One region of the Chelativorans sp. M5D2P16 genome, then DNA from elsewhere that is predicted to be linked to it. Evidence: riboswitches for the same ligand, from Rfam matches in the RefSeq annotation. Region 1 holds a riboswitch; the other holds the start of a gene.

The links. A riboswitch is a leader RNA that binds a small molecule or an ion and turns the genes downstream of it on or off. The one in region 1 is predicted to bind cobalamin.
Region 2: it holds a riboswitch for cobalamin, as region 1 does, so the genes downstream of both, SIN08_RS01125 (DUF1636 family protein) here and SIN08_RS01985 (ABC transporter substrate-binding protein) in region 1, are expected to answer to the same signal.

What each region holds. Positions count from the first base shown of each region.
Region 1 covers NZ_JAXQNM010000003.1:238,839-253,625, reverse strand. Annotated here, with positions in the region: gene SIN08_RS02020 (ABC transporter substrate-binding protein) at 1-396, shown strand, start outside; gene SIN08_RS02015 (sugar ABC transporter permease) at 734-1,681, shown strand; gene SIN08_RS02010 (carbohydrate ABC transporter permease) at 1,948-2,847, shown strand; gene SIN08_RS02005 (alpha/beta hydrolase) at 3,017-4,663, shown strand; gene SIN08_RS02000 (EAL domain-containing protein) at 4,705-7,548, opposite strand; gene SIN08_RS01995 (ABC transporter ATP-binding protein) at 7,750-8,577, opposite strand; gene SIN08_RS01990 (iron ABC transporter permease) at 8,574-9,575, opposite strand; gene SIN08_RS01985 (ABC transporter substrate-binding protein) at 9,599-10,654, opposite strand; cobalamin riboswitch at 10,805-11,044, opposite strand; gene SIN08_RS01980 (NAD(P)/FAD-dependent oxidoreductase) at 11,106-12,035, opposite strand; gene SIN08_RS01975 (Rrf2 family transcriptional regulator) at 12,361-12,867, shown strand; gene SIN08_RS01970 (sensor histidine kinase) at 13,226-14,787, shown strand, end outside.
Region 2 covers NZ_JAXQNM010000003.1:53,325-68,111, reverse strand. Annotated here, with positions in the region: gene SIN08_RS01130 (GIY-YIG nuclease family protein) at 183-470, opposite strand; cobalamin riboswitch at 576-788, shown strand; gene SIN08_RS01125 (DUF1636 family protein) at 826-1,263, shown strand; gene cobW (cobalamin biosynthesis protein CobW) at 1,260-2,297, shown strand; gene cobN (cobaltochelatase subunit CobN) at 2,302-5,916, shown strand; gene cobG (precorrin-3B synthase) at 5,913-7,178, shown strand; gene SIN08_RS01105 (precorrin-8X methylmutase) at 7,175-7,810, shown strand; partial or broken gene SIN08_RS01100 (precorrin-2 C(20)-methyltransferase) at 7,807-8,526, shown strand; gene SIN08_RS01095 (precorrin-3B C(17)-methyltransferase) at 8,706-9,470, shown strand; gene SIN08_RS01090 (cobalt-precorrin-6A reductase) at 9,434-10,204, opposite strand; gene cbiE (precorrin-6y C5,15-methyltransferase (decarboxylating) subunit CbiE) at 10,206-11,447, shown strand; gene SIN08_RS01080 (cobalamin biosynthesis protein) at 11,444-12,130, shown strand; gene cobM (precorrin-4 C(11)-methyltransferase) at 12,127-12,891, shown strand; gene cobA (uroporphyrinogen-III C-methyltransferase) at 12,888-13,694, shown strand; gene SIN08_RS01065 (cobyrinate a,c-diamide synthase) at 13,691-14,787, shown strand, end outside.

The DNA of each region.
Region 1 (14,787 bases):
GTTGGCGAGAGCGCCGAGCTGCACCAAACGAGCTCCATCCTGCTCTTCAACCACTGCCAGTATCCGGAGGCGGCCAAGGCCTACATCAAGTTCATGATGGAGGCGGACCAGATGAACGCCTGGATCGAGGGCTCCAGCGCCTATTGCTGCCAGCCGCTCAAGGCATTCGCCGACAATCCGATCTGGACGGCGGACCCGGTGCACGCGCCCTATGCGCGGGCCTCGGAGACGCTGCGCCCCAACGGCTATGCCGGCCCGCTCGGCTATGCCTCGGCGGGCGTGATGGCGGACTATGTGCTGGTCGACATGTTCGCCTCCGCCGTTACCGGACAGACGACGCCGGAGGAAGCGGCGGCGGAAGCCGAGAGAAGGGCCAACCGGTATTACCGGATTTAGACATGACGTGGTTCGGTGGCCGATGACCCCCGCTCTTGCAAATTCTAAGGACTTGGGCCTCAGCCCAAGTCCAAGAATTTGCCTCCGAGCTTGTCGAGGAGCTCCCGCCTCCTTCGACAAGCTCAGGAGGGGAGATAGGCGTCTGCAATATCGTCTCGGCCAATCACGAACGCTTGTGATTGGCGAAATGGTTGCTGTGGGCGCCTATCTCTCACCTTGCGCGAGAGAAAGCGATTTCAACATCTTAGTCGGAGTGAAACGGAGGCTAAGTGTTAGAAATCGCAAGTGAGGGGGTGGCTGCCTCCGACGTCAAACAAAAACCGGCCGGAGACGTGCGATGTCCAGAACTGCGACGTCAGTAGCGACACCCGAAAAGCCCCGCTTCAGCCTCGCCGCCCTCATGCAGAACGGCAATTTCCTCGCTTTTCTGTTCATGCTGCCGGCGGCGGTGTTCCTCGTCTGCTTCCTGACCTATCCGCTGGGGCTTGGCGTCTGGCTCGGTTTCACCGATACGCGCATCGGCCGCGACGGCATCTTCATCGGGCTGGAGAACTATGAATTCCTCGCCAGCGATTCCGTGTTCTGGCTGTCCGTGTACAACACGCTGCTCTACACGATCGTCGCCTCGATCCTGAAATTCGGGCTGGGCCTCTGGCTGGCGCTGCTGCTCAACGAGAAGCTGCCCTTCAAGGCCTTCTTCCGCGCCATCGTGCTTCTGCCCTGGGTGGTGCCGACGGTGCTTTCCGCGCTCGCCTTCTGGTGGATCTACGACTCCCAGTTTTCGATCCTCTCATGGTCCCTGATGCAGCTCGGCGTCATCGACAGCCCGATCAACTTCCTCGGCACGCCCAACAATGCGCGCGCCTCGGTGATCGCCGCCAATGTCTGGCGCGGCATTCCCTTCGTGGCGATCTGCCTGCTTGCCGGCCTGCAGACCATCCCGCAATCCCTGCACGAGGCGGCCTCGCTCGACGGGGCGACGGGCTGGCAGCGCTTCCGCTACGTCACCCTGCCGATGCTCACCCCCATCATCGCCGTGGTGATGACCTTCTCGGTACTGTTCACCTTCACCGATTTCCAGCTCATCTATGTGCTGACGCGCGGCGGGCCGGTGAACGCGACCCACCTTATGGCCACGCTCTCCTTCCAGCGGGCGATTCCCGGCGGGCAGCTCGGCGAGGGCGCGGCGATCGCCGTCGCCATGATTCCGTTCCTGCTGGCGGCCATCATGTTCAGCTTCTTCGGCCTGCAACGCCGCAAGTGGCAGCAGGGCGGCCAGGATTGAGGGAGATTGTCTGAGATGCTTTCGCTCTGTCATACGTTCGCTGGCCGTCCGGGTGCGCCGCAGGGGCGGCACGTTCCCTTTGCGCGCGTCATCCCGGCCAGGGGAGCACAAGCGATCGCGAGCCGGGATCCATTCCGTGACTCGTCCAGGTTCCGGAGTGGATCCCGGACAGCCTGCGCTGCCGCTCCGGCTTCCGGGATGACGCATGCGAGGAGAGATGGAAGCGCAAGGCATGGCTGGAAAGGCCCGTGCCCAGGGAGGCAGACATGAACGCCGAGACCCGGTCGGAAGGCCAGCCGCTCACCGACGCCAGCGAGGGCATGAGCTATCTCAATCGGCTGCCGCGCCGGGTGGTGGTGCTCTACCTGCCGCTGGCGCTCTTCGTCTTCGTGCTTCTGTTCCCGTTCTACTGGATGACCATCACGGCCATCAAACCGAACGCGCAGCTCACCGACTACAACAACTACAGCCCCTTCTGGGTGGTCGAGCCGACGCTGCAGCACATCCGTTACCTGTTCTTCGAGACTTCCTACCCGGGCTGGCTGGTCAACACCATGTATGTGGCGGTCGCCTCGACGTTCCTGTCGATCGCGGCTTCCGTCTTTGCCGCCTATGCCATCGAGCGCATCCGCTTCACAGGTGCGCGGCCGGTTGGGCTTTTGATCTTCCTGGCTTATCTCGTACCGCCGTCGATCCTGTTCATCCCGCTCGCCTACATCGTCTTCAAGGTCGGCGTCTACGATTCGAAGCTGGCGCTCATCCTCACCTATCCGACTTTCCTCATTCCCTTCTGCACCTGGCTCCTGATGGGTTACTTCCGCTCCATCCCCTTCGAGCTCGAGGAAAGCGCGCTGGTGGACGGCGCCTCGCGCTGGCAGATCCTGACCAAGATCATCCTGCCGCTGGCCGTCCCGGGCCTGATCTCGGCCGGCATCTTCGCCTTCACCCTGTCGTGGAACGAGTTCATCTACGCGCTCACCTTCATCCAGTCCTCGGAGAACAAGACGGTGCCGGTCGGCGTGCTCACCGAACTGGTGCGCGGCGACATCTTCGAGTGGGGTGCCCTGATGGCGGGGGCGCTCTTCGGGTCGCTGCCGGTGGTGATCCTCTATTCGTTCTTCGTGGATTATTACGTGTCTTCGATGACGGGCGCGGTGAAGGAGTAGGGGGCGCTACCGGGGAACCGGGACCGGTTTCCGCCCAAACCTGCGTGCGATTCCAAGCGGCCGAAGCCTTCGGCCGTTCCCATGAAAGAATGGGATGCGCCGGGGTTGCCCCGTTCGCGCCGACGGGTATAGCTCGGCAGGGATGGGAGCGGAGCGCGCGGCGACGGCGATGACGCATGTATGGATCGTAAGATTCTGGAACTCCTTCTCGGCGGCGGGCCTCTTCGTCGGCACGCTCTTCTTCGCTGCCTCGTTGACGCCATCGCTCCTGCCGCGCACTTTCCTCATGCAGGGGATCCTGTCGGGCGCCGCCCTCGCGGCGGGCTACGGCATCGGCGTGTTCGGCCGCTGGCTGGCGCATTATATGGAACTGCCGGGGCCGAACGCGCGGGTGCTGCGCGCCGTCAAGTATCTCTCGGCCGTGCTGTGCGCCGGTATCGCGGTCGCGTTTCTCTGGCAGGCGGCAGAATGGCAGAACTCGATCCGCCGCCTCATGGGGATGGAACTGCTCGACAGCGCACATCCATTGCGGACCGGCCTGATCGCCGCGGCGACCTTCATCCTGCTGCTCGCCGTGGCGCGCTTCTTCCGGCTCCTGCTCACTTTCACGTCTGCTCGGCTGCGCCGCTACATCCCCCCGCGCGTGGCCAATGTGGTCGCCGTCGCCGTCGCGGCCGCCCTCTTCTGGGTGGCGGTCGAGGGGGTGCTGTTCCGGTTCGCGCTGCGCGCGGCCGACACCTCCTTCCAGGCCTACGATGCGCTGATGGAGCCGGAGTCGGAGCAACCTGCCGATCTTCTGAAGACGGGCAGTGCCGCCTCCCTGGTCGCCTGGGAGGATCTCGGCAGGGCAGGCCGCGAGTTCGTCGCCTCCGGGCCGTCGACCGGTGAGCTGGAAGCCTTCCGGGGCGAGCCGGCGATGGAACCGATCCGGGTCTATGTCGGCCTCAACGCCGCCGAGACGGCCGAGGAGCGCGCCGGGATCGCGCTTGCCGAGCTGGAGCGCACGGGCGCCTTCGAGCGTTCCGTTCTCGTCATCGTCACGCCGACGGGGACGGGCTGGGTCGACCCGGCGGCGATGGACACGCTCGAATATCTGCATGGCGGGAACGTCGCCAGCGTGGCCGTCCAGTACTCCTACCTCACGAGCTGGCTTTCGCTGCTGGTGGAGCCGGACTACGGCACGCAGACGGCCCGGGCGCTCTTTTCCGCCGTCTACGGACACTGGCGGGAACTGCCCGAGGAGGACAGGCCGCGACTTTATCTGCACGGTCTCAGTCTCGGTTCACTCGGTTCGGAGGCCTCCACCGAGTTCTTCGAAATCCTGGGCGACCCCTATCACGGCGCGCTGTGGAGCGGCCCGCCCTTTGCCAACCGCATGTGGCAGTACGTCACCAGCCGCCGGGAACCCGGCTCGCCGGAATGGCTGCCCCGCTTCCGCGACGGATCCTTCGTCCGCTTCACCAACCAGACGAACGCGCTCGACATCCCCGGTGCGCACTGGGGGCCGCTGCGCATCGTCTATCTCCAATATGCCAGCGATCCGGTCACGTTCTTCGACTACCACGCGCTCTACCGGCAGCCCGACTGGATGAAGCGGCCGCGCGGCCCGGACGTCTCGCCCGAATTGCGCTGGTACCCGGTCGTCACCTTCCTCCAACTCGCGCTCGATATGGCGCTGGCCACCACCGCACCCATGGGCCACGGCCACGTCTATGCGCCCGAGCACTATATCGACGCCTGGATGGCGGTGACCGCACCGCAAGGCGTATCGGCCGAGGAGGCCGACCGGCTCAAGCAGCGTTTCGCGCGAGAGTGACCGCCTGGAAGGGGCAACCGGAAATCGCCCGGCAATGCCGCCTACCCCGGCGTGCCGGCGTCGAAGCGCGCGAGGAATTCGCCCGCCTCGCCGGCGGGCATCGCGCGCCCGTAGAGGAAGCCCTGGGCGGTGTCGCATCCCAGTTGCCTGAGCCTTGCGGCCTGGCTCCGCGTCTCGACGCCCTCCGCGGTGACCTGCATCTTCATGCGGTGGGCGAGGTGGATCACGGCCGATACGATCGCCTCGTCGTCTCCATCCCGCTCGAGCTCGCGAACGAAACTCCTGTCGATCTTGATGTGGTCGATGGGAAAGTGCTTGAGGTGGCTCAAGGAGGCGTAGCCGGTCCCGAAGTCATCGAGTGCGATCGAAACGCCGGCCTCGTGGAGGGTGTCGAGGACCGCCGACGGGTTGGCGGACAACTCGTCCAGGAAGACGGCTTCCGTAATCTCCACCTCGACGGTCTCGGGCGGGATGCCGCGTTCGGCGAGCTTCTCCAGGAAGGCGCCGGCAAGATCGGCATCGTGAAATTCCGACGGGCTGATGTTGATCGCCACCCGGCCGGGGGCAAGGTCCTGGTCCAGCCACGTGCGCAGGTCGCCGGTGACGATGTCCAGCATGTGCCCGCCGATGGCCCGGGCCAGGTCGGGATCGTCGAAAACCAGGCCGAAATCGGCCGGCGTCAGAAGGCCCTTCCGTCGATGCTGCCAGCGGGCGAGCACCTCGAACCCGGCGATCCTGCCGGTGACCAGCGAAACCTTCGGCTGGTAATGAGGCACGATCTCGCCGCTGTCCAGGCCGCGGCGCACGTCGTCAAGAAGGGCGATGCGCTCCTCAACCTTCCTGCGCAAGTTCGGCTCGTAAAGGGCAAAGCGGTTCCGGCCCTCATCCTTGGCCCTGTAGAGCGCGATGTCGGCGCTCTTGAGAAGATCCTTCGCATCGTCGCCGTCGCCGGGGAACAGGGCAATGCCGATGCTGGCTTTCGTGGAGAAGGTGCGCCCCCAGATGACGACCGGCTGGCGCAGGGCATCGAGCATCGTCCTGGCGCAATCGGAGGCCGCGGAAGCATCCACCCCGTGCATGAGCACGGCGAACTCGTCGCCTCCGAAGCGCGCGACAATGCCCCGCTTGCGGATCGTGCCGACCATCCGCGCGGCGGCTTCCTTCAGCATGCGGTCGCCGGCATCGTGTCCGAGGGTGTCGTTGACGTCCTTGAAGTGATCGAGATCGACGAGAAGCAGGCTGAACGCCGACCCCTCCGCCCTGGCGCGGGCGCAGCTTCGCTCGAGCAGTGCCTGGAACGTGTCGCGATTGGAAAGACCCGTGAGGCTGTCCTCCCGGGCCATGCGCAACACTTCCTCCTCGGCGTCCTTCTGGGCGGTGATGTCGAACGTCACGCCGACGAGTTGGGAGGGGCCGGCATGTTCGCCGCGCACCGCCAGCCACAGGCGCCGGTCGTCGGGGCCTCGGTAACGGATCTGCACCGTCTCGTTGCTCCCCCCCGCGGTGAGGAAATCGAGCCGCAGGCGGCGATCCTCGGGATGAACACGCGCGAGAAAGTCCTCCAGCGGGGCGGAGCCGATTCCGAGGAGGGCTTCGGCATTCTCGCTGCGGGTGACGAAGCCGGTGGTCAGGTCCTGCTCCCAGGCGATCATCTTTGCCGCCTGCAGCGCCAGCCGAAGCCGGCGCTCGCTCGATTCCAGCGCGCTGTAGGTTCGTTTCCGTCTCGTGATGTCGCGTATGGTGCCGATCTTGCGGATGTGGGTCCCGCTTGCGTCCACGAAGCTTCGGCCGGTGGCGGCGACCCAGCGTTCCTCGCCGGTATCGGCGCGAATGATGCGATACTCGCCGCTGTAGACGGAGCCGTCGGCGGGGCTTTCCAGGAAGAAACGCCGCTCGACGTCCTCGCGGTCGTCGGGGTGCACGTGGGCGGGGAAGGTGTCGCGGGTGATCGGCGCGCCGTGGGCGATGCCGAGAATGTCGCGCGCCCGGTCGTTCCACTGGCGCTCGCCGGTCACGAGGTCGACGTCCCAGATGCCGAGCGCGGTGCTCTCGACGGCAAGCCGAAGGCGCTCCTCGCTTGCCCGAAGAGAGCGCTCCCATTGCTTGCGGTCGTGAATGTCGGAAAGCTTGCCGACCCATTCGCTGATGCGGCCCTCGGCATCGCGCAGGGGCACGGCCCTGGCCTCCACCCAGCGGTAATCACCCGCAGGCGTGCGTACGCGAAATTCCGCTCCATAGGAGCGTACATCGCTGCGCGCCCGCTCCCAGGAGGCGACGATCCTGTCGCGATCGTCCGGATGCACGGCGTCGAGCCAGCCCCATCCGTGGAACTCGCCCGGGTCTTGCGCGGAGAGGTTCGCCCAGCCCCATTCCTCGATCACCCGGCCATCCGGCGTGGCGATCCACAGCACCATCGCGCTCGTCAGGTGGAGGGCGCGGTAGCGCTCGGCATGCAGTGCGAGATCGTGCTCGGCCGTTTTCAGCGGATCGATGTCGGTCGTGGTGCCCAACCAGTATTGGTGGCGATCGTCGTTATCCCTTTGCGGGACGCCGCGGGCGAGGACCCAGCGATGACCGCCGGCACGGTGTGCGAGCCGATGCTCGCTCTCATAGGATCGCCGTTCGGAAACGGCCGTCTCCCACGCATGGCTTACCTGGTCGCGGTCATCCGGATGCACGTTCAGGAGCCAGGCGTCCGAAGGGCCGGTCTCCCGCGAGACGCCGACGAAATCGCACCAGGCCTTGTTGCAGAGCATCGCCGGCTGGCCGGGCCTGCCGATCCACAGCATGTGTGGAATATGGTCGAAGACGTCGCGGAACCGTTTCTCCAGAGCGCCGAGCTGTCCTGGAGATCCTTGCCGGTTCCTGGAAGTCCCTGTTGTCATTTTCTTCTTCGACACCGGAAGCGAAGGCCCGCCCAGTCGTACCAGAGTGCCAGCGCGGATAATGCGCTGTAAACAATCATTTTACATAACGAAGACGGGGATTACCGAAATTCCCCCTGGCGGAGGCCTTTGCGCGGCGCGCAGGAAGGTGGTGCGGACCGACTCAGTAGCGTTGCCGGTCCGCCGTAAAAAGCACGGCCTTTAGAGGACGTCCCGGACAGCTTCCGCTCGCGCTGCGGCTTCCACGGTCGCCCGGCCGGAAGGGGCCGCCGGCCGGGCGTAGCGGATGAAGCAGCCGCCGGCGGCATCGGTCTCGACGTCGGCGCGCACCTTGAACACCTCGGCGAGGCGCCGGCTGGTGAGGATTTCGGCGGGACGACCGAGCGCGACGAGGCTGCCCGCCTGCATCACGGCGACGCGGTCGCAGAACATCGCCGCGTGGTTGAGGTCGTGGAGCGCGGCGATCACCGTCAGGTCCTGCGCGCGCACCAGGTCGAGAAGGCCGATCTGGTGCTCGATGTCGAGGTGGTTCGTCGGTTCGTCGAGGATGAGGATGCGCGGCTCCTGGGCGAGCGCGCGGGCGATGTGGAGGCGCTGGCGTTCGCCGCCCGAAAGGGTCTGCCACGAGCGGGTGGAGAACGCGCTCATCCCCACCGCCGCCATCGTCTCGTCGACGATCGCGCCGTCTCGCCGCGACCAGGGGGAAAGCGCGCTCAGATGCGGCGTGCGCCCGAGCTCCACGGCCTGCCGGGCGGTCAGGCGCTCGCCGGTCTCGGCCTGCTGCTCGACGAGGGCAATGCGGCGGGCGAGGTCGCGGCGCGAGATGCGGGCGAGCGGCGTCCCCTCAAGCATGACCTTGCCCGAGGTCGGCGGGCGAAGGCCGGCGAGCATGGCCAGCAGGCTCGTCTTGCCCGACCCGTTCGGGCCGACGAGGCCGAGAAACTCGCCCGGTTCGACTTCGAGCGAGACACGGTCGACGATGGTCCGCCGCCCGGCCCGCCAGGTAAGATCATGCGCGGCGAGCCTCATCGTGCCACCGGCCGGTGGATGAGGATCATCGCGAAGGCGGGCGCCCCGACCAGTGCCGTCATGACGCCGATGGGAAGCACCTGCCCCGGTATAATCGTGCGCGACAGGATGTCTGCGGCGACCATGAAGGCCGCGCCGATCAAGGCGGAGGCCGGCAGCAGCACGCCATGGCGCACGCCCACCAGCAGCCGCGCCGCATGGGGGATGACCAGCCCGACAAAGCCGATCGAGCCGACGATGCTCACCATCGTCGCCGTCATGAAGGCCGCGGCCGCGATCAGCGCCGCATAGACGCGTTTCACCGGCACGCCGAGCGAGGCGGCGGATTGCGTTCCGAAGGCGAAGGCGTCGAGCGCCCGCGCGTGCCCCTGGCACAGGACGAATCCGGCGAGTGCCACGGGGACGGCGAGCCAGACATCCGGCCAGCGCACGCCGGAAAGGTTGCCCAGGAGCCAGAACATGATCCCGCGCGCCTGGTCCGCCGTGGCGGATTTGGTGACGATGAAGGAGGTGAGCGCGTTGAAGAGCTGGGAGCCGGCGACCCCGGCAAGAATGATGGCCGCCGGCCCCCTGCCGGCTCCGAGGGCCAGGAGCGCGACGAGGCCGAAGGCGATCAGCGCGCCGGCGAAGGCGCCGAGCGACAGCGTCAGAAAACCGGAACCGAGCCCCAGGATCGCCACGGCCACCGCGCCGCTCGAAGCGCCCGCGGAGATGCCGAGGATATAGGGGTCGGCGAGCGCGTTCCTGAGCAGCGACTGGAGCACGGCGCCGCAAAGCGCGAGCGAAGCGCCGCAACAGGCGGCGACCAGCGCACGCGCGATGCGATAGTTCCAGATGATGCCCTCGTCGATGGGATCGAGTGCATAGCCCGCCGCCCAGAGGCGGTTCGCCACGGTCTTCAGAACGGTCTCGACCGGAATGGACGTTTCGCCGACGGCGGCGCCGAGCGCCACCGCCCCGGTCAGGGTAACAGCGGCGAGCGTACCGCCCGCGAGCAGGCGAACCGGTGCGGATGCGGTTCTCACTTGGCCAGACCCACCTGCGCAAGGCCCTCGGCCAGAATCTCGATCCCCTCGATGGTGCGGATGGTCGGGTTCATCGCCTGCGCGTCCATGATCACGATCCGGTCCTCCCTGACCGCCGGCATGAGGCTGGTCACCGGATCGGTCCTGAGGAATTCCAGCTTCACTGCGAGATCGTCGGCGGGATAGCGCCGCCGGTCCATCTCGCCCGCGACGATGACCGTCGGGTCGGCCCTGGCGATGGTCTCCCAGCCGATGGTCGGCCACTCTTCCGCGCTGTCGATCACGTTGCGGATCCCGAGTGTCGACATGATGTAGGCGGGCGCGCCGCGGCGGCCGGCGACATAGGGGTCGGTCTGAAGTTCGGCGCTGGAGAACCAGAAGACGGCCGAGATGTCGCCGGTGAGCGTGGCGATCTTCTCCTTCGCCGCCGCCTCGCGTGCCTTCAGATCGGCGATCAGCGCCTCGCCGCGCTCCTTGACGTCGAAGATGCGGGCGAGGTCGTCGATCTCCCGGTAGATCAGGTCCATCGCGAAGGTCTCGGTGCGCAGGCCGTCACCGCCGGTCGAATTGTCCTTGCCGATGCAGTCGGCGGGCGCGGTGTAGACGGGAATGCCGAGGTCGGCGAACTGCGCGGTCGTCGCCACAACGCCCTTCGGGCCGATCTGCGACTCGAACTGCGTGGTGACGAGGGCGGGCTTGGCCGAGAGCACGCTTTCGAAGCTTGGCGCATTGTCGGCGAGCCGCGGGATCTCGGCGTTCACCGCCTCGAACTCCTCGAGAACGGGGCCGAGCCAGAGCGCCGTCCCGACGACCTTGTCGGCAAGTCCGAGAAGATAGAGGATCTCGGTCGAACTCTGGCCGACCGAAACGACGCGCTCGGGCGCCTGCTCGAAGGTTATCTCCTGGCCGCAGTTGGTGAGCGTCAGCGGATAGTGCGTCTGCTGCGCGAACGCAGCCTTGGGGGTGGCTGCGAAGAGGGTGGTGGCAGCGGCGGCGAGAAGGAAACGGAGAGTGCGGCTGTACAAGTGTCTGGTCCTCCGGAAAGGAAGCATGGCGGCACGGGCCCTGGCGCCGGAGGCGGCGTGCGGCTCGCATGGAACGTCCGCTACCGCCGGGACGGCGTAGCGGATCGTGGTCGATTGGTCCGGGAAATCAGGTCTGGCGTGTCGTCATGGTATCCTTTCCGAGCTTCCCCGCTCGTGATCGTGGACTTCCTTGACGGCAGGTCTCCTGGCTCACGGACCAACGGCCTCTCATCTGCCTTCCCGTGCCGGCCGGCACAGTGGCATGACGCGCGATCGCTGCGCGTCACGAGGATGATCGGCATCCGCTCACAGTTGCGGGGGCAGCCACGGATTCGGCCCCTTGCGGGTCTTCCTCACCGTGTTCCCTTTTAATCCCGGCGGCTTTCACCGCCGGGAACCGTCGATGCCCAGTTAGAATGGGGAATGCACCGGACGTCAAGATGGCCGGCAGAAACCGCCTTCGATATTCATTGTTCTTTTACGCAGCCGCGCTGGAAGGCCGTTGCGCCGGCTCGCCGAAGATCAGCGACTGGTGCGCGCCGAAACCGGCCATTGCTCCGGAAGCGGCGGCGAGCGTGGCGTTCGTCATGGCGCTGGCGGCATCGCCGGCTGCAAGAACGCCCGGCACGCTGGTGCGCTGCCTGCCGTCGACGCGGATGAAGGGACCGGTCGGCCCATCCTCGAAGGCGCAGCCGAGCTGGGCGCCCAGATCGCTGGAGAGGGCGGTCTTCGGAGCGACGAACAGGCCCGCCAGTTCCACTGTCCGGCCGTCGGCGAGGCGGACCGCTTGAAGCGCCGGTGCCGTGCCGAGGAGTTCGACGATCGGCGTGCGCTCGATCGCGGCGCCGCGCTCGGTGAGGAGCGCTTCCTGTTCCGCATCGGGTTCGAAGACCCCTTGCGTGAACAGGGTGGTGGGCCCCCAGTCGGGAACCAGCGTTGCCTGATGGACTGCGTTCGGTCCGCTCGCCAGCACGCCGATCGGACCTCCGCCCAATTCGTAGCCGTGGCAATAGGGGCAGTGCAGGACCGAGACGCCCCAGCGCTCCTCCAGCCCGTCGACCGCCGGCAGGGTGTCGCGCACACCGACCGCGAGGATGAGGCGTGCGCCAAGTTCCTCGCGGCCGTCGGCCAGCCTGACGCGAAAGGTATGGTCTTCACGGCGCGCGGTGACCGCTTCGCCCTCGACCTGGACGACGGTCGGATAGGCGGAGAGCTGCCGGGTGGCTTTCGCCATGATGGCGGCGGGTGCTTCGCCGTCCTGGCCGAGGAAGCCGTGGGAGGACCGCGCGAACCGGTTGCGCGGCTCTTTCTTGTCGACCAGCAGGACGCGGCGGCGCGCCCGCGCCAGCTGCAGGGCCGCCGACTGGCCGGCGAAGCTGCCGCCGACGATGATCACTTCGAAGGACATTCGCTCATCTCCATGTAATGTATCTTTTCAAGTTGCATAACGGACAGCGCTCGTCAACACAGAAAACATCACTTGTTACGTGAGCGCGTGTCTGATAGGAGGGAATGCGTTTCGTTGGGATGATCCGGTACGAGGAATCGCGGTCCCATGCCGGGCGTCCTCCGGAAAAGCGAAGCTTTGTCGGGGACCCATTCCGGAGCGCGGAAGAGTCACGAACGGATCCCGGATACCCTCCGTTGGGCTCCGGCTTGCGGGATGAGGCGCCTGAAGCGTGTTCGTTCAACAGGACCCGCTCTCGAGAGATCACCGAAGGAAGGACCGACCGATGCGACGCGACAGCCGCCTGTCCAGGATGCTCCATGTGCTGATCCACATGGACCGCCACTGCAAGCGTGCCACCTCCGAGACCATCTCGGGCATGCTCGGGACCAATCCGGTGGTCGTGCGGCGCATGATGGCAGGCCTGCGTGACAAGGGCTACGTCACCTCCGAGAAGGGGCATGGCGGCGGCTGGGAGCTTGCCTGCGGGCTCGAGGCAATCACCCTGCTGGACGTCTACAAAGCCATCGGCAGGCCGCCACTCTTCGCCATCGGCCCGTCGGTCGATCACCCCGAGTGCCTCGTTGAGCAGGCGGTCGACGCCCGGCTCGAGACAGCGCTGAACGATGCCGAGGCGCTTCTGCTCAAGCGCTTCGCGTCGATCACGGTCGCCGATCTGGCTGACGATTTCGTCACGCGGCTGGGAGATCGCGCCGCGGAGTGGGGGACGAGCTGCGGCGCGCACGACCCTCAGCACGGCAGGTGTTCGCCAGCGCCGATGAACGGGGCTTGAGAGGCCGTCCGAGCTGGACCGGCGGCCCGTCAGCCGCATAATGTCCATTACTCGTCTCCTGCTTCGGAGGAGCGGGAGCCCCCTCTCTGGCGATTTCTAAGGCTTAGCTTCGCTAAACCCAAGAACCGCTTTCTCCCCCGCCAAGGGGGAGATAACGCCGACGCTACCGTTGTTGCCAGTCGCCACGGTTTGCGAATTGCCGGCGCGCTTGTGCGCTCCGGGCTCCCGCTCCTCCAATCTCCCTGAGAAATTCGGGGAGACCCGGTCTTAAAGGGAAGGTCAGCCGTTGCGGCTTGCGTCGGCCCTGCCTTGGCGGCACATTGCGCCCCGGTTTCACCCCTTTCGGGAAGGACGCGACATGACCGAGCGCGGCGACGCGGCCGGTTGCCGCCAAGGAACGACGGCCGGCCAGGACGGCTGGAGGAAGACGGCGCGCGGCTGGCGGCTGCCGGTCGCGGCGCTGCTCGTGGTGCTTGCCGGCGCACTGATTGCCGTGAAGGGCGGGGCCTTCGCCACCAGCACCTATCTCGACCAGGCCGCCGCGCGCGGCGATACCACGCTGCGCCTGGCCGTGGCGGCGCTGCGCGGCCAACTCAACCGCTACGAGGCGCTGCCGGCGCTGATCGCCGACCACGCCCAGATCAAGGCGCTGCTGCGCGACCCGGCCTCCCCCGGCCTGCGTGCACAGGGCAACGCTTATCTGAAGGAAATCAACGCCCTTCTGGAATCCTCCGACATCTACGTCATGCAACCCGACGGTGAGACGATCGCGGCCAGCAACCATGACCGGGAGACGAGTTTCGTCGGCGAGAATTTCAGCTACCGGCCCTATTTCCAGGAGGCCATGGAGGGGCGGCGCGGGCGCTTCTTCGCGCTCGGCACGACATCGCTCAAGCGCGGCTATTATTTCTCCGCGCCCGTGATGGTCGATGGCGCGGTGCGCGGCGTGGTCGTCTTCAAGATCGACATCGAGCCGATCGAGGCCTCCTGGCGCGGCGGCGACCACGAGATCGTCGTCACCGACCCGGAGGGCATCGTCTTCATGACCGGCCGGCCGGAATGGCTCTACACCGGCCTTCTGCCGCTCACCCCCGCGCGGCTTGCGCGCACCGAGGCGTCGCGCCGCTATGCCGATACCAGGCTGCGCCCGTTTCCCTTCACCGCCGCCACCGAGGCCGGCCACGACCTGATGACCGTCTCGGCCGGCGGGCGGGAGCGGGAATACCTGGTGCGCGCGGAGGTCATGCCGGAAGCCGGCTGGACGGTGCGCGTGCTCCTGGAGACCGCCTCCGTGCGCGCCCAGGCGCTCACCAGCGTGGTTGCCGCGCTGCTTCTGCTCGGGCTTGCCGCACTCGCCGCCTTCATCTTCTTCCAGCGCCGCGCCCGGCTGCACGAGCGCATCGCCTTCCAGCGCCAGGCGCAGGAGCAGCTCGAACGGCGCGTCGAGGAGCGGACCGCCGATCTGGCGCTCGTCAACCGCCGGCTGGAAAAAGAGGTGGCGGAGCGGCGCGATGCCGAAAACCGGCTGCGCCAGACCCAGGCCGATCTCGTGCAGGCCGGCAAGCTCGCCGCGCTCGGCCAGATGTCGGCGGCTCTCAGCCACGAGTTCAATCAGCCGCTCGGCGCGGTGAAGACCTATGCCGACAACGCCGCCATCCTGATCGAGCGCAGCCGCCTTGCCGAGGCGCGCGACAATGTGATGCGGATCTCGGGTCTGACCGACCGTATGGCGGCGATCAGCCGCCACCTGCGCAATTTCGCCCGCAAGCCGAACCAGAAGCTCGGCCCTGTGGCGGTCGGCGAGGTGGTCGGCGACGCGCTGGAGCTTCTGGAAGGGCGGCTGAAGGCGGCGCGGGTGAAGGTCGCCGTCGATCTCGGCCCGGAGCCGCTGGCGGCCCGCGCCGGGCCCGTGCGCCTGCA
Region 2 (14,787 bases), 190 kb from region 1:
CGCGCCACACCTCCGTCATCCCGGAAACCCGGAGGGTTATCCGGGACCCATTGGGCAGCGCGGCCGGGTATTCGCCGGGGCGCCCGCCATCACCGCCTCGCCGAACCCAGCATCCGCCTGCGCCTCTCAATGGGTCCCGGCTCTCCCGCTGGTCGGCCGGGATGACGCGGTGGGGTGGTTCGCTATCCGTTCAGTGTCTCGTAGAGATCGTCCCATTGCGGGTTCACGGATTCGATCAGTTCGAGTTTCCATTTCCGGCGCCATCTCTTGATGCGCTTCTCGTCTTCGATCGCGTCGCGGATGTCATGATAGTCGCGATACCACACCAGCCGCTTCACGCCGTACTTTACGGTGAAACCACCAGTGATGCCCTCGCGATGCTCCCAAATTCTCTGCTCGAGATCACTGGTAACTCCCGTATAGAGCGTGCCGTTTTTGCGCGATGCGAGAATGTAGACATACCCTCCCATGCATCTGACCAGAGCATAAGAACCAGGCGAGCTCAACGAGAAGTTACATTCGCAGAGATGACCCGGTATGTGAGCGCAATCGCGTTGACAGCGCCGTCGTGCCGGCTCTAAATGGCCGCCGACGGTTCTCGCGTCCCTTCCGGACGGGAGCTAAGAGGGAATGCGGTGCGCCTTCGGGCAATTCCGCAGCTGTCCCCGCAACTGTAAGCGGAGAGCCCTTCGCCACAAGGCCACTGAAAGCCCGGCCGGGCATTCGGGAAGGCGGCGGAAGGCGGTGATCCGTGAGCCAGGAGACCTGCCGTCGTGATTGTGAACGCCTACCGCCCGGCGGGTGACCCGGGCAAAGGATGCGACTTTGAAAAGCGACTTTCCAGAACCGGCGGATTCTTCTTCCACCAGCGATTTCTGCGAACCGGACCCGCTCGAGGCGGTGACCGTCGTCGTGTGCAGCTCGTGCCGGCGTCCGGGAGATGGCGACGATGTGCCCCGCCCGGGCAGCCGGCTTGCCAGGGAGGCGGCCCGGGCTGGCGCGGAAGGCGGTGTGCGCGTGCGGCAGGTGGCCTGCCTCGGCAACTGCAAGCGCGGCCTTTCCGCGGCGATCCTGCGCGAGGGGTGCTGGTCCTATGTCTTCGGCGAGTTGCAGCCGGGCAGCGGCGAAGACCTGATCGCGGGTGCGGCGCTGTTCGCCCGCTCCGAGGACGGCTTCATGCCCTTTCGCGGCCGGCCCCAGGCGCTCAAGCGGGGGCTTATCGCACGCATTCCCACCTATGACAGCCTGAAGGAGATTCCATGACCGCCGCTCTCCAACGCGTGCCCTGCACGGTGATCACCGGTTTTCTGGGCGCCGGTAAGACGACGCTGATCCGCAACGTGCTGGAACAGGCAGGCGGGCGCCGGATCGCCGTGCTCGTCAATGAGTTCGGCGATATCGGCATCGACGGCGAGATCCTGCGCAATTGCGGGCTCGAGGGGTGCACGGACGACGATGTGCTGGAACTGGCCAATGGCTGCATCTGCTGCACCGTGGCCGACGACTTCGCGCCGGCACTCGACAGGATCCTCTCACTCGAACCGAGGGTGGACCACATCCTGATCGAGACATCGGGGCTGGCGCTGCCGAAGCCCCTGGTACAGGCCTTCAACTGGCCGGGGATCAAGAGCCGCGTGACGGTCGACAGCGTGGTGGCGGTGGTCGACGGGCCGGCGCTGGCCGGCGGCCAGGTGGCGGCCGACATGGAGGCGCTCGCCGCGCAGCGGGTGGCCGACGAATCGCTCGACCACGACGATCCCATCGAGGAGGTCTTCGACGACCAGGTAGCCTGCGCCGATCTCATCATCCTCTCCAAGGCCGATCTTCTGAATGAAGGCGACCTCGCCAGCGCCGAAGGCCGCATGAACGGCCATGTCCGCGCCGGCACCAAGATCGTGCCCGGCATGAACGGCAAGGTCGATGTGGGCGTGCTGCTCGGTCTCGGGCTCGCGGTCGAGAACGACATCGAGAACCGCAAGTCGCATCATGACGGCGCCGACGATCACGAGCACGACGATTTCGACACATTCGTACTCGACCTGCCGGCAGTGGCGAGCCCCGAGGCGCTGGCCCGCAAGGTGGCGGCGGCGGCCGAAGCGGAGAACGTTCTGCGGCTCAAAGGTTTCGCCCATGTGGAGGGCAAGCCGATGCGGCTCCTGGTCCAGGCCGTCGGTCCGCGCGTGACGCATCATTACGACCGCCCCTGGAAGGCGGACGAGGCACGCGGCACGCGTCTTGTCGTCATCGGCCTCAAGGGCCTCGACCGGACGGCGGTCGAGAAGCTCCTGGCGGCATGAAACGATGCACATCCTCGCCACCAGCTCCGCCTCGCTCGACGACCTGATCGAGCCGGTCGACCTTCGCCAGAGCCCGGCGGAGATGGTGGCGCTGTCCTTTACCGACAGCGACCTTTCGGGCATTGCCGCGGCCTGGAAGGCAGACGAAAAAGCGCTGCCTTCGCTGAGGCTCGCCCCCTTGCGCGAGCTGCGCCATCCCATGTCGGTGGATCTCTGGGTCGACAGCGTGGCGGCCCATGCGCGCGTCGTGGTCGCCCGCATCCTCGGCGGCCATGACTGGTGGCGCTACGGTTGCGACCGCCTCGCCGCCATGGCGCGCGAGAAAGGGATCGCGCTGGCGCTCCTGCCCGGTGAGGGTGGGGAACGGGACGAGCGCCTGGCGACGCTCTCGACCGTGTCCGAAAACAGCTATGCGGCGCTGCTCGCCTGCTTTCACGAGGGTGGGCCTGAGAACATCGGTCTTGCCGTCCGCCACATGGCGCGGCTCGCCGGCCGCGAAGTGGAAACGGGTGAACCGCGCCCATTGGCAAGAGCCGGATGTTACGCGCCGGGGGCAGGCGTAGTGGGAGTGGAGTATTTTGCTCGACGTGTTTTGCCGGCCCCCTCTCTTGCAAATTCTAGGGACTTGGGCGTTGCCCAAGCCCAAGAATTTGCTTTCTCCCCCGCCAAGGGGGAGAGGGACCCCTCGCGGCTCCGTTCCTCCACATTTCCGGCATCTGAGAGTGGCAGCGGCGTTGAAGCCGGCGCCTATTTCCCCCTTGGCGGGGGAGATAGCGATTTCAACGTCTTAGCTGGAGCGAAGCGGAAGCTAAGTGTTAGAAATCGCAAGAGAGAGAGCCAAGCCGCATCCCAAGCTCAGGGCACCAGCCCCGTCGTACCCATCATCTTCTACCGTTCGATGCTTCTGGCCAGCGACGTCGCACCCATCGATGCTCTGACAAAGGCGCTGGAGGAGCGGGGCATACGCGCCGTGCCCATCTTCGTCGCCACCCTGCGCGACGACACCGCCCGGCAGCTTCTCGACGAGACGGTGAAGGCTTTGCAGACCGCCGCCCTCATCACCGCCACCGCCTTCGCCAGCAGCATGGAGGGCGAGGGCGAGGCGCTGTTCGACCGGCTTGGCCTGCCTGTCTTCCAGGTGGCCGTCGCCACCACGCGGCGCAAGGCGTGGGAGAAAGGCGACCGTGGCCTCGCGCCGGCCGATCTCGCCATGCATGTCGTGCTGCCGGAACTCGACGGGCGCATCATGGCCGGCGCCATCTCCTTCAAGGAGCCGCAGGAGACCGACCCCGCCCTTGCCGTCGGCCTGCAGGTGAACCGGCCCGAGCCGGACCGGGTGGAACAGGTGGCCGACCGCATCGCCGCCAACCTCAAGCTGCAGGCGACGCCGCGCGCGGCGCGCAAGCTCGCCATCATCCTGCCGGACTATCCGGCCGCCACCGGGCGCGCCGGCTATGCCGTGGGCCTCGACGTGCCGCAAAGCGCCATCGAGATGCTGCGCGACCTGAAGGCGGAGGGCTATCAAGTCGAGGATATCCCCGAAACGCCGCGCGATCTGATGCGCCTTCTGGAACGGGAGGGCGATTCCCTCTCCGGGCAAGACTACGCCGCGGCCTTTGCAAACCTGCCGGTGGAGGTGCGCGAGTCCGTGCAAGCCGCATGGGGTGTGCCCGAGGAAGACCTGATCGACGGCGCCTTCCGCTTCCGTGCCGCCCGCTTTGGCAATGTCACCATCTGCTTCGCGCCGGACCGCGGCCGCGCGGCCGACCGCCGGGTGGACTATCACGATCCCTTCCTGCCGCCCCGGCATCATCTCGTCGCCTTCGGCGTATGGCTGCGGGCAGCGCTCGGCTGTCACGCACTCGTGCATCTCGGCGCCCATGGCACGCTGGAATGGCTGCCCGGCAAGGCGGTGGCGCTGAGCCGCACCTGCTTCCCGGAGATCGTCGCCGGGCCGCTGCCGGTCGTGTACCCCTTCATCGTCAGCAATCCCGGCGAGGCCGCCCAGGCCAAGCGCCGGATTGCCGCCGTCACGCTCGGCCATCTCACGCCGCCGCTCGTCGGCGCCGGACTTTCCGAAGAGCAGCAGGAACTCGAGCGACTGGTGGACGAGTTCGCCCAGGCCGACGGTCTTGACCGGCGCCGCCGCGACCGGCTGGCGAAGCTGATTGTCGAGACGGCGGGGGAAAGCGGGCTTGCTCGCGAAGCAGGGGTGTCGGAGAGCGACGATCCGGAAGAAGCCCTGCTCAGGATCGATGCCTGGCTGTGCGACCTCAAGGATTTCGCCATCAAGGACGGCCTGCATGTCTATGGCCGCGCGGAGGACGGTGCCGAGCCCCTGCGGCGGGAAAGTGCCGAACGCGAGCGCACGGCCTTCATCGCCGCGCTCGACGGAAAGCGCGTGCCGCCGGGCCCCTCGGGCGCGCCGGCACGCGGGCGCACCGACGTGTTGCCGACCGGCCGCAATCTTTTCACCGCCGACCCGCGCACCCTGCCGACACCGACTTCCGTGGCGCTCGGCGAGGCTGCGGCCGAGGAGATCGTACGCGCCTATCTGCAGGAACATGGCGACTATCCGCGCGCGCTCGTGCTCGACCTCTGGGGCAGCGCGTCCTTGCGCACCGGTGGCGAGGAGATCGCTCAAGGGTTGGCGCTTATGGGTTGCCGCCCGCAATGGGACAGGGCGACCGGCCGCGTCACGGGTATCGAAGTGCTGCCGCCGGCCGCGATCGGCCGGCCGCGCATCGACGTCACCTGGCGGATTTCCGGCCTGTTCCGCGACATGTTCCCCGTGCAGATCGCGCTCATCGACGCCGCCGTGGCCGCCGTGGCCGCCCGCGAGGAGGCGGAGGACGAGAACCCGCTGGCTCTGGCCGCAAAACGCGAGGGCAGGGCGCCGGCGCGCATCTTCGGCTCGGCGCCCGGCACCTATGGCGCGGGCATCGAGGAGCGCCTGTCGCACGGCGACTGGGACGAGCGCGCCGAGCTCGGCCAGGCTTATCTCGACGCCGCCTCGCATGCCTTCGGCGGCGCGGAAGGGGAGGGGCGTTCTGTGCCGGGCGCCTTTGCCGAGCGTGTCGCCGGCGCCGATCTCCTTGTCCATGCGGGCGACGATCCCGGCCGTGACCTTCTCGAGGGCACCGCCGACGTCGCCTTCATCGGCGGCTTCTCGGCGGCCGTCGCCGCACTCGGGGGCAAGGCGGATCTCGTCGTGCTCGACACCACCGATCCCGCCCGCCCGCGTGCCCGTTCACTCGCGGCGGCGGTCACCCGCGCCGTCCGCGCCCGCGCGCTCAATCCGCGTTTCATCGAAGGGCAGATGCGCCACGGGCCGCGCGGGGCGGCGGAGTTCGCCGAGACCGTGGACCGGCTGGTGGGCTTTGCCGAGACGACCGAGGCTATTTCCCCCGCGCTGATCGAGGCCGTGCATAAGGCCTATCTGGAGGACGCGCACCTGCGCGACTTCATGCTGCGGGAAAACCCGGCGGCACTGCGCGCCGTGGCCGAGCGCTTCGCCGATGCGCGCCGCCGCGGGCTGTGGCATCCGCTGCGCAATTCCGTCGACAACGACCTTGCCGCGCTGATCTCCGAGGCGCGGGCGGAGGAGGAAGCGGCATGAGCAGCCGGCGCGGCGCCTGTCCCACCCTGCTGGAGCCGATGCAGACCGGCGACGGCCTGCTCGCGCGCCTGACGCCGGTGGCCGGGCTCTCCGGCCGCCAACTTGCCGGGCTCGCCCGCGCGGCGGCATGCTTCGGCAACGGCATTGTCGAGATCACCGCACGCGGCAGCTTGCAGGTGAGGGGGCTGACGCTGGAAAGCACCGGCGGGTTGGCCGCGCAGGTGGATGCGCTCGGTATCGCCGTACGCTCCGGATTGCCGGTCGAGACAAACCCGCTTGCCGGGCTCGACAGGGACGAGGCGGCCGACCCGCGTGAACGCGCGCGCGAGATCCGCGAGCGCGCCGAAGCACTCGGGCTCGCGTCACGGCTGGGGCCGAAGGTCTCCGTGACGGTGGATGGCGGCGGCGTGCTTGGCCTTGGCGGAATAATCGCTGATGTAAAGCTGGAGGCGGTGGCAGGAGAAGAGTTGGCTGAAAGGGCGAAGGGGCGCGGCATCTGCGCAGAAAGCGCCATCACCTGGCTCCTCCGTGTCGGCGGCTCATCGTCCACCGCCCGTGTGCTCGGCCGCTTTTCGCAAAGCGAGGCGGCGGAGATCACGCTGCGTGTTCTTGCCGCTGTCGCCGAGCACGGCCCGACCGCCCGCGCCCGCGATGTTTCCGATGCCGAACTGGCCGCGATCACCGGCCGCGTGCCCACGCCAGCGACCGGCCGATCAGAGCCGTGCCTGCCGGTCGGCCGTTTCCACCTCGCCGGCGGCGGGCAGGCGCGCGGCTTCGCGCTGGCCTATGGCCAGATCGACAGCGGCGCTCTTGCCCGCTTTGCCGAAAGCATTGGCGAAAACCGCGAAAACCGCCTCGCGCCGGGGCGCGGCCTGCTCGTTCTCGGCCTTTCAGGAAATGAGGACGAGGTGCTGTTGACGGATGCGGAGGAGGCCGGTCTCGTCGTCGACGGCGCCGACCCGCGTCTCTTTATCGCCACCTGCGCGGGCCGCCCCGCCTGCGCCTCGGCCCATCTCGCCACGAAGCGCCTGGCCGATCGGCTGGTGGCGCGGCGGCCGGATCTGCCGCGGCAAAACCCGGTCCACATCTCCGGCTGCGCGAAACAGTGTGCCCGGCCGTCCGGTCCCGCTGTGACGCTGCTGGGCGCCGAAGACGGCCACCAGATAATGCACGACGGCGCAGACCGCGCGCCGGACCTCGAGGCGCTGCTCGAAGAACTGGCCGAAGACGATCGCGCCTCCATGCAAGGGCAAAATTCATGAGCATCCATTCCGACTATATCCGCGACGGCACCGCCATCTACGAGAAATCCTTTGCTATCATCCGGGCGGAAGCGGACCTGTCGCGCTTCGCCCAGGGGGAAGCGGATGTGGCGGTCCGCATGATCCATGCCTGCGGCATGGTGGAGGCGGCGCGGGATTTCGTCTTCTCGGCCGGCTTCGTGGAGGCCGCGCGGGCGGCCCTCGCAAAGGGCGCCCCGATCTTCTGCGATGCCGAGATGGTGGCGCACGGCATCACGCGCGCGCGGCTGCCGGCCGGAAACGACGTGGTCTGCACGCTGCGCGACCCGCGCACGCCGGAGCTTGCCGCAAAGATCGGCAATACGCGTTCGGCGGCGGCGCTGGAGCTGTGGCGCGACCGGCTCGAAGGCGCGGTGGTCGCCATCGGCAACGCACCGACGGCGCTCTTTCATCTTCTCGACATGCTCGAGGCCGGCGCGCCGAGGCCGGCCGCCATCATCGGCATGCCGGTGGGCTTTGTGGGTGCCGCGGAATCGAAGGAGGCACTTGCGGCTGGCGATCACGGCATCCCGTTCGCTATCGTGCGCGGGCGGCTCGGGGGCAGCGCCATGGCGGCGGCTGCGGTCAATGCGCTCGCGAGGGCTGGCCTATGAGCGGGCGGCTGATCGGCGTCGGCACCGGGCCGGGCGACCCGGAGCTCATCACGCTCAAGGCGGTCAAGGCGCTGGCGCAGGCCGACGTCGTCGCCCATTTCGCCAAGCGGGGGCGCATGTCCAATGCGCGGACGATCGTGGCGCGTTACATCCAACCCGACGTGGTGGAACTGCCGCTTCTCTATCCGGTGACGACCGAGATCCCAAAGGACGACCCGACCTATCGGCGCGCTATCGAGGCGTTCTACGAGGAGTCCGCCCGCACCGTCGCGGCGCATCTTGAGGCTGGCCGCACGGTGGCCGTTCTGAGCGAGGGCGACCCGCTCTTCTTCGGCTCCTACATGCACCTGCATGTGCGGCTCGCGGGCCGCTATCCGACCGAGGTCATCGCCGGCGTCACGGCCATGTCCGGCTGCTGGTCGGCGGTCGGCCTGCCGATCGCCCAGGGGGACGATGTGCTGTCGGTGCTGCCCGGCACGTTGCCCGAGGCGGAGCTGACAAGCCGGCTGGCGAGCGCGGACGCCGCGATCGTCATGAAGGTCGGGCGCAACCTGCCGAAGATCCGCCGCGCGCTGGCAGGCGCCGGCAAGCTGGATGAGGCGATGTTCGTCGAACGGGGCACGATGGAATCAATGGTCGCCATGCCCCTCGCCGACAAGCCGGACGACAGGGCGGCCTATTTCTCCATCGTGCTCGTGCCCGGCTGGCGAGAGCAAGACGAAGACGCCGGCGCTGCCCCCTCACCGGCCCGATTCGCGGGCCACTCCGGATCAGGTCCGGGCCAGGAAGAGCACCCTACGTCGCGGCCGGCGGCTTCTCTCCCCCACGAAGCGGGATCGGTGAGGGGGAGCAGCGCTGCAGCCGCCGCCGCCCTTGCAGAACCGAGGAACCGGCCATGACCGGCAGCCTCACCGTCATTGGTCTCGGCCCCGGCAATCCCGACCAGACGACGCCGGAAGCGCGCGCCGCGATCGAGGCGGCGAGCGATTTCTTCGGCTACGGCCCCTATCTCGACCGGCTGGAGCTTGCACCCGATCAGACGTGCCACGCCTCTGACAATCGCGAAGAGCTCTCCCGGGCCCGCGCCGCGCTCGAAATGGCGGCTTCGGGCCGCAGCGTGGCGGTCGTCTCGGGCGGCGATGCTGGTGTCTTCGCCATGGCTGCGGCGATATGCGAGGCGATTGAGCAAGATCCGATCAGCGGCCGCGAAATCGACTTTCGCGTCGTGCCGGGCATCACCGCCATGCTCGCCGTCGCCGCCCGCGCGGGCGCGCCGCTGGGACACGATTTCTGCACCGTTTCGCTCTCGGACAATCTGAAGCCCTGGGACGTGATCGAGGCGCGGCTGCGGGCAGCCGCCGGCGCCGGCTTCGTGCTCGCCTTCTACAACCCCATCAGCCGCGCCCGGCCGTGGCAGCTTGGGCGCGCTTTCGAGATCCTGCGCGAAATCCTGCCGGAGGCGACACCGGTGATCTTCGGCCGCGCCGTCGGCCGGGCCGACGAACACATGGCCGTGGCCACGCTCGGCGAAGCCCGCCCCGACCAGGCCGACATGGCGACCTGCATCATCGTCGGCTCGGCGGAGACACGCGTGATCGAACGCAAGGGCAGGGCGCCGCTCGTCTATTCTCCCCGTTCGACCGGGAGACCCGCCATATGACGGATGCGCGCCGCCGCCTCCTCGACCGTGGCAATGCCGCCCTCCGCCGGCGGCCGGGGCCGGCGCACCATGACGACGGGCAGGCCGAGCGCACGCGCCGCGGCGATCTTGCCGTAGGTGGCCTCGCCGCCGCTGTTCTTGGCCACGACGATGTCGACGCCGTTTTCTTCAAGCAGCGCCCGCTCCGCCGCCGCGTCGAAGGGCCCGCGTTCGAGGATGAAGCGCGCCCCGGCCGGCGCGTCCTCTGGCGCTACCGGATCGACGCTGCGGATGATGTAGGCGTGCTGGGAGAAGGCCGCGAAGGGCACGAGTTCCTGCCGGCCGATGGCGAGGAAGACCGTGCGCGGTGCCGCGCCGAGAAGGCGCGCGGCTTCCGCCGCGTCCGTGGCCTCGACCCAGCGGTCGCCCTCGACGGCCTGCCAGGGCGGGCGCTCCAGTTTCACGAGCGGCACTCCGGCTTCAGTCGTCGCGCGCTCGGCATTCTGCGAAATGCGGGCGGCGAACGGATGGGTGGCGTCGACCAGGATGCCGATGCCGTTCTCGCGCATGTAGCGCACCAGGCCATCGGCGCCCCCGAAGCCGCCGACGCGCACATGACCTGTCTGCGCGCGCGGGTTCGAAGTACGTCCTGCCAGGGACAGGGTGACGCTGAGGGCAGGCTCGCCGGCCAGCGCTTCGGCAAGCCGTCGCGCTTCGCCCGTGCCGCCGAGGATGAGAACGTGCCGAGGGTTCATCATGCCATCTAGAGAATGGACCCGTGCCGGCGCAACGGAGAAATGGCTCGTCATCGTCGGCATCGGCGAGGACGGCGCCGACGGGCTGAGCCCGAAAGCGCGCGATCTCATCGCGCAGGCGGAATTCGTCTTCGGCGGCCGGCGTCATTTCGATCTGGCCGGATCGCTGATCGGCGGTGAGGCGCGGCCATGGCCGGTGCCCTTCGACAGCGCCATGACCGAGGTGCTGGGCTTGCGCGGACGCAGGGTCTGCGTGCTCGCCTCGGGCGATCCCCTTCATTTCGGCGTGGGCGCCACGCTGGCGCGCCACGTGGACGCCGCCGAGATGCAGGTCGTCCCGGCACCTTCCGCCTTCAGCCTTGCCGCCGCCCGGCTCGGCTGGGCGCTCCAGGAGGTGGAGACCGTCTCGCTGCACGGCCGGGCGGTCGAGCGCATCCTGCCGCTGCTCCATCCGGGCCGGCGCGTCATCGCGCTCACCTCCGACGGCGACGGACCGAAGGCGGTTGCCGCCCTGCTTCGGCGCAACGGCTTCGGCGCCGCGCGCGTGCACATATTGGAGGCGCTGGGCGGCCCGCGCGAGAAGGTGAGCACCTTCCCCGCCGGGGAACTTGACGAGCGCGCTTTCGATCCGCTCAACGTGGTGGCGATCGAGATGCGGGAAGCTGCCGGTGCGCGCGTCCTGCCACTCGGCCCCGGCCTTGCTGACGATCTCTTCGATCATGACGGGCAGATCACCAAGCGCGAAATCCGCGCGGTCACGCTTTCCGCGCTCGCGCCGCGGCGCGGGGAGTTGCTGTGGGACATCGGGGCGGGCGCCGGCTCCGTCGCCATCGAATGGATGCTGGCGCATCCCTCCATGCGCGCGGTGGCGATCGAGCAAGACGCGGAACGGGCACGGCGCATATACGGGAACGCCGCGGAACTCGGCGTGCCGGACCTGAGGGTGGTCGAAGGCGCGGCGCCCGGCGCGCTCGAAGACCTGCCCGCACCGGATGCGATATTCGTCGGCGGCGGGGGCAGCGACGAAGGCGTGATGGATGCGGCCGTCGCGGCGCTTGCGTTCGGCGGGCGCCTGGTTGCCAATGGGGTGACGCTGGAGATGGAAGCCGTTCTCCTTCATCTCCATGCCCGCATCGGCGGCGATCTCACCCGGATCGCGCTCTCCCGCGCAGCACCCATCGGCGGGATGACCGGCTGGCGACCGGCCATGCCGGTCACCCAATGGGCCTGGAGGAAGCCATGAGGGTCGCAGGGATCGGCTGCCGCAAAGGCGTGGCCGTGGGCGACGTACTCGCGGCGGTGGAGGCGGCGCTGGCTGCGTTGTTGCAACAGCATCGGCCGACCCCCTCTCTTGTAAATTCCAAGGACTTGTGCGCTGCCCAAGCCCAGGAATTTACTTTCTCCCCCGCCAAGGGGGAGAAAGAGGCGCCGCTGCTGCGCCACAACTTGCCGGCGGTGGAGATTGATGGCCTCACTGGTGCGGGCGCCTTTCTCCCCCTTGGCGGGGGAGAAAGCGATTTCAACGGCTTAGCCGGAGCAAAGCGGAGGCTAAGTGTTAGAAATCGCAAGAGTGCGGGTTTGCCGATCCTTTCGGGAGATACGTCTCAACCCGTCGGCGGGGCAGAGGCGCCACACCCGCAAATCGACGCCCTCGCCACTGCTGCCTCAAAAGGAGACGAGCCTGGCATTGCCGGAGCGGCGGAATTTTTGGGATTACCTCTGATAACAGTTTCAGAATGCGATCTGAAGCGCGTCTCGGCCCGCTGCCTCACCCGCTCGGCCGCTTCCCTGGCCGCGACCGGCGTTCCTTCGCTCGCCGAGGCAGCCGCGCTCGCTGCAGTGGGCGAAGAGGGGCGCCTTCTGGGCCCGCGCATCGCAACAGGCAACGTCACATGCGCCATCGCGCAAGACAGGGACGACACATGACCGTACATTTCATCGGCGCCGGCCCCGGCGCGGCGGATCTCATCACCGTCAGGGGACGCGACCTGCTCGCCCGCTGCCCGGTCTGCCTCTATGCCGGCTCCATCGTGCCCGGCGAACTGCTTTCCCATTGTCCGGCGGACGCCAGGCTCGTCGACACCGCGCCGTTGTCGCTCGACGAGATCGAGGCCGAATATCTGGCCGCCCACGAGGCGGGACGCGACGTGGCCCGGCTGCATTCGGGAGACCTTTCGGTCTGGAGCGCGGTGGCCGAGCAGATCCGGCGGCTGGAGCGGCTCGGCATCGACTATACGCTCACGCCCGGCGTGCCGGCCTTCTCCGCCGCGGCAGCGTCGCTGGGGCGGGAGCTCACCATCCCGGAGGTCGCCCAGAGCCTCGTGCTGACGCGCGTTTCCGGCCGTGCCTCGAAGATGCCGGAAGGCGAGACGTTGGAAGCGTTCGGCCGCACGGGCGCCACGCTCGCCATCCACCTTGCCATCCACAAGCTCGGGGAGATCGTGGCGGAGCTTACACCTCTTTACGGGCGTGATTGCCCGGTGGTGATCGTCGCGCGTGCCACATGGCCGGACGAGCGCATCGTGCGCGGCACGCTGGCGACGATCGAGGGCGAGGTCGCACGCAGCCCGATCGAACGGACCGCGATCATCTTCGTCGGGCATGGCCTCGGGGCGGAAGGCTTTCGCGAAAGCGCGCTTTACGATGCCGCCTATCAGCGGCGCTTCAGGGGCCGGGAGGGGCTATGAGCCTTGGTGACGCGATAGCGCGGCTGGCTTACGCCCCGGCGGCCTTCGAGCCGGGCCATGTCTGGCTTGCCGGCGCAGGGCCGGGCGGGCTCGGCTGTCTGACGCTCGACGTGGTGGCCGCGCTCGGCCGGGCCGATACCGTCATCTACGATGCACTCGTCGAGCCGGATGTATTGAAGGCGGCGGCGGGCGCGGAGCGTCTTTTCGTCGGCAAGCGCGGGGGCAAGCCCTCCACTCCGCAGGACGAGATCAACCGCCTGATGGTGGAAAGAGCGCGGGCCGGCCGCCGCGTCTTGCGGCTGAAGGGCGGCGATCCGAACACTTTCGGCCGCGGCGGGGAGGAGGCGCTGGCGCTCGCGGAAGCCGGCATTCCCTTCCGCTTCCTGCCGGGCATCACCTCCGCCTTCGGGGCGCTCGCCGCGGCCGGCATTCCGGCCACGCTGCGCGGCGTCAACAAGGCCGTCATCCTTGTCACCGGCCACGCAGCGGGTACGGAAGACGATCTCGACTGGGCCGCGCTGGCAAAGACCGGTCAGCCGCTGGTGATCTACATGGGCATGCGCAACCTGGACCGGATCGCCGACGCCCTGACGGCGGGCGGGCTTGCGAAAGCCACGCCGGCCGCCGTCCTCATGGCCGCGACCACGGCCGAGGAACGGGTACTTATCGGCACGCTGGGCGATATCGCAGAAGAGGCGCGCGCCAGGGGCTTTGGCGCACCGGCGCTGATCGTCGTGGGCGAGATCGTCGGCATGCGCGAAACGCTGCACCGATTGCAAGAGGAAGGAGCATTGGCCTTATGACCACCCGTGGCCTCATCGTCGGCGCGCCGCGTTCCGGCTCCGGCAAGACCAGCGTCGCCATCGGCCTGATGCGGGCGTTGCGACGCCGGGGCCTTGTCGTCGCCGGCGCCAAGTCGGGTCCGGACTATATCGACCCCGGCTTCCACGCCGCCGCGACCGGGCGACCGGGCGTCAATCTCGACAGTTGGGCGATGGCACCCGGATTGCTGGACACCTTGCTTTCCAGACAGGCCGACGGCGCCGACGCGCTCATTGTGGAAAGCGCCATGGGGCTTTTCGACGGGGTGCGCACCGAGGACGGGCGCTCGGGTGCGGCCGCCGATCTCGCCCGGCGCCATCGGCTGCCGGCACTGCTCGTGCTCGACATTTCCGGCCAGTCGCAAACGGCGGCGGCCGTCGCCCATGGCTTCGCCACCTTCGATCCGGACGTGAAGATCGCCGGCGTGGTGCTCAACCAGGTCGCCAGTGAACGGCACGAACGGCAGGCGCGCGAGGCCATCGAGGCGGCGGGACTTGCCGTCCTCGGCGCGATCTACCGCAATCCCGACATGGCGCTTCCCGAACGGCATCTGGGTCTCGTTCAGGCGAGCGAGCACGCCGCGCTCGAAGCTTTCATCGAGCGCCTGGCGGACGTCATGGAAACATCGCTCGATCTCGACGCGATCCTGCGCGCCGCAGCCTCCCTCTCCGCCGCCGGAACGGAGGAGGGACACTTCCTGCCGCCACCCGGCCAGCGCATCGCCATCGCGCAGGATGCAGCCTTCTCCTTCGTCTACCCCCATTCGGCCCGGCACTGGCGCGAGGCGGGGGCGGAGCTCATCCCCTTCTCGCCGCTCGCCGACGAGGCGCCGGAGGCTTCCTGCGACGCCTGCTGGCTGCCGGGCGGCTACCCGGAGCTTCACGCGGGGAAGCTCGCCGCTGCCGCCGGTTTCAAGGCAGGGCTCGCCCGTTTTGCCGAGACGAAGCCGGTGCACGGCGAGTGCGGCGGCTACATGGTTCTGGGGGCCGCGCTGGAGGATGCCGACGGCGTCACCCACGCCATGACGGGCCTGCTCGGCCATGTGACGAGCTTCGCCCGGCGCAAGATCAATCT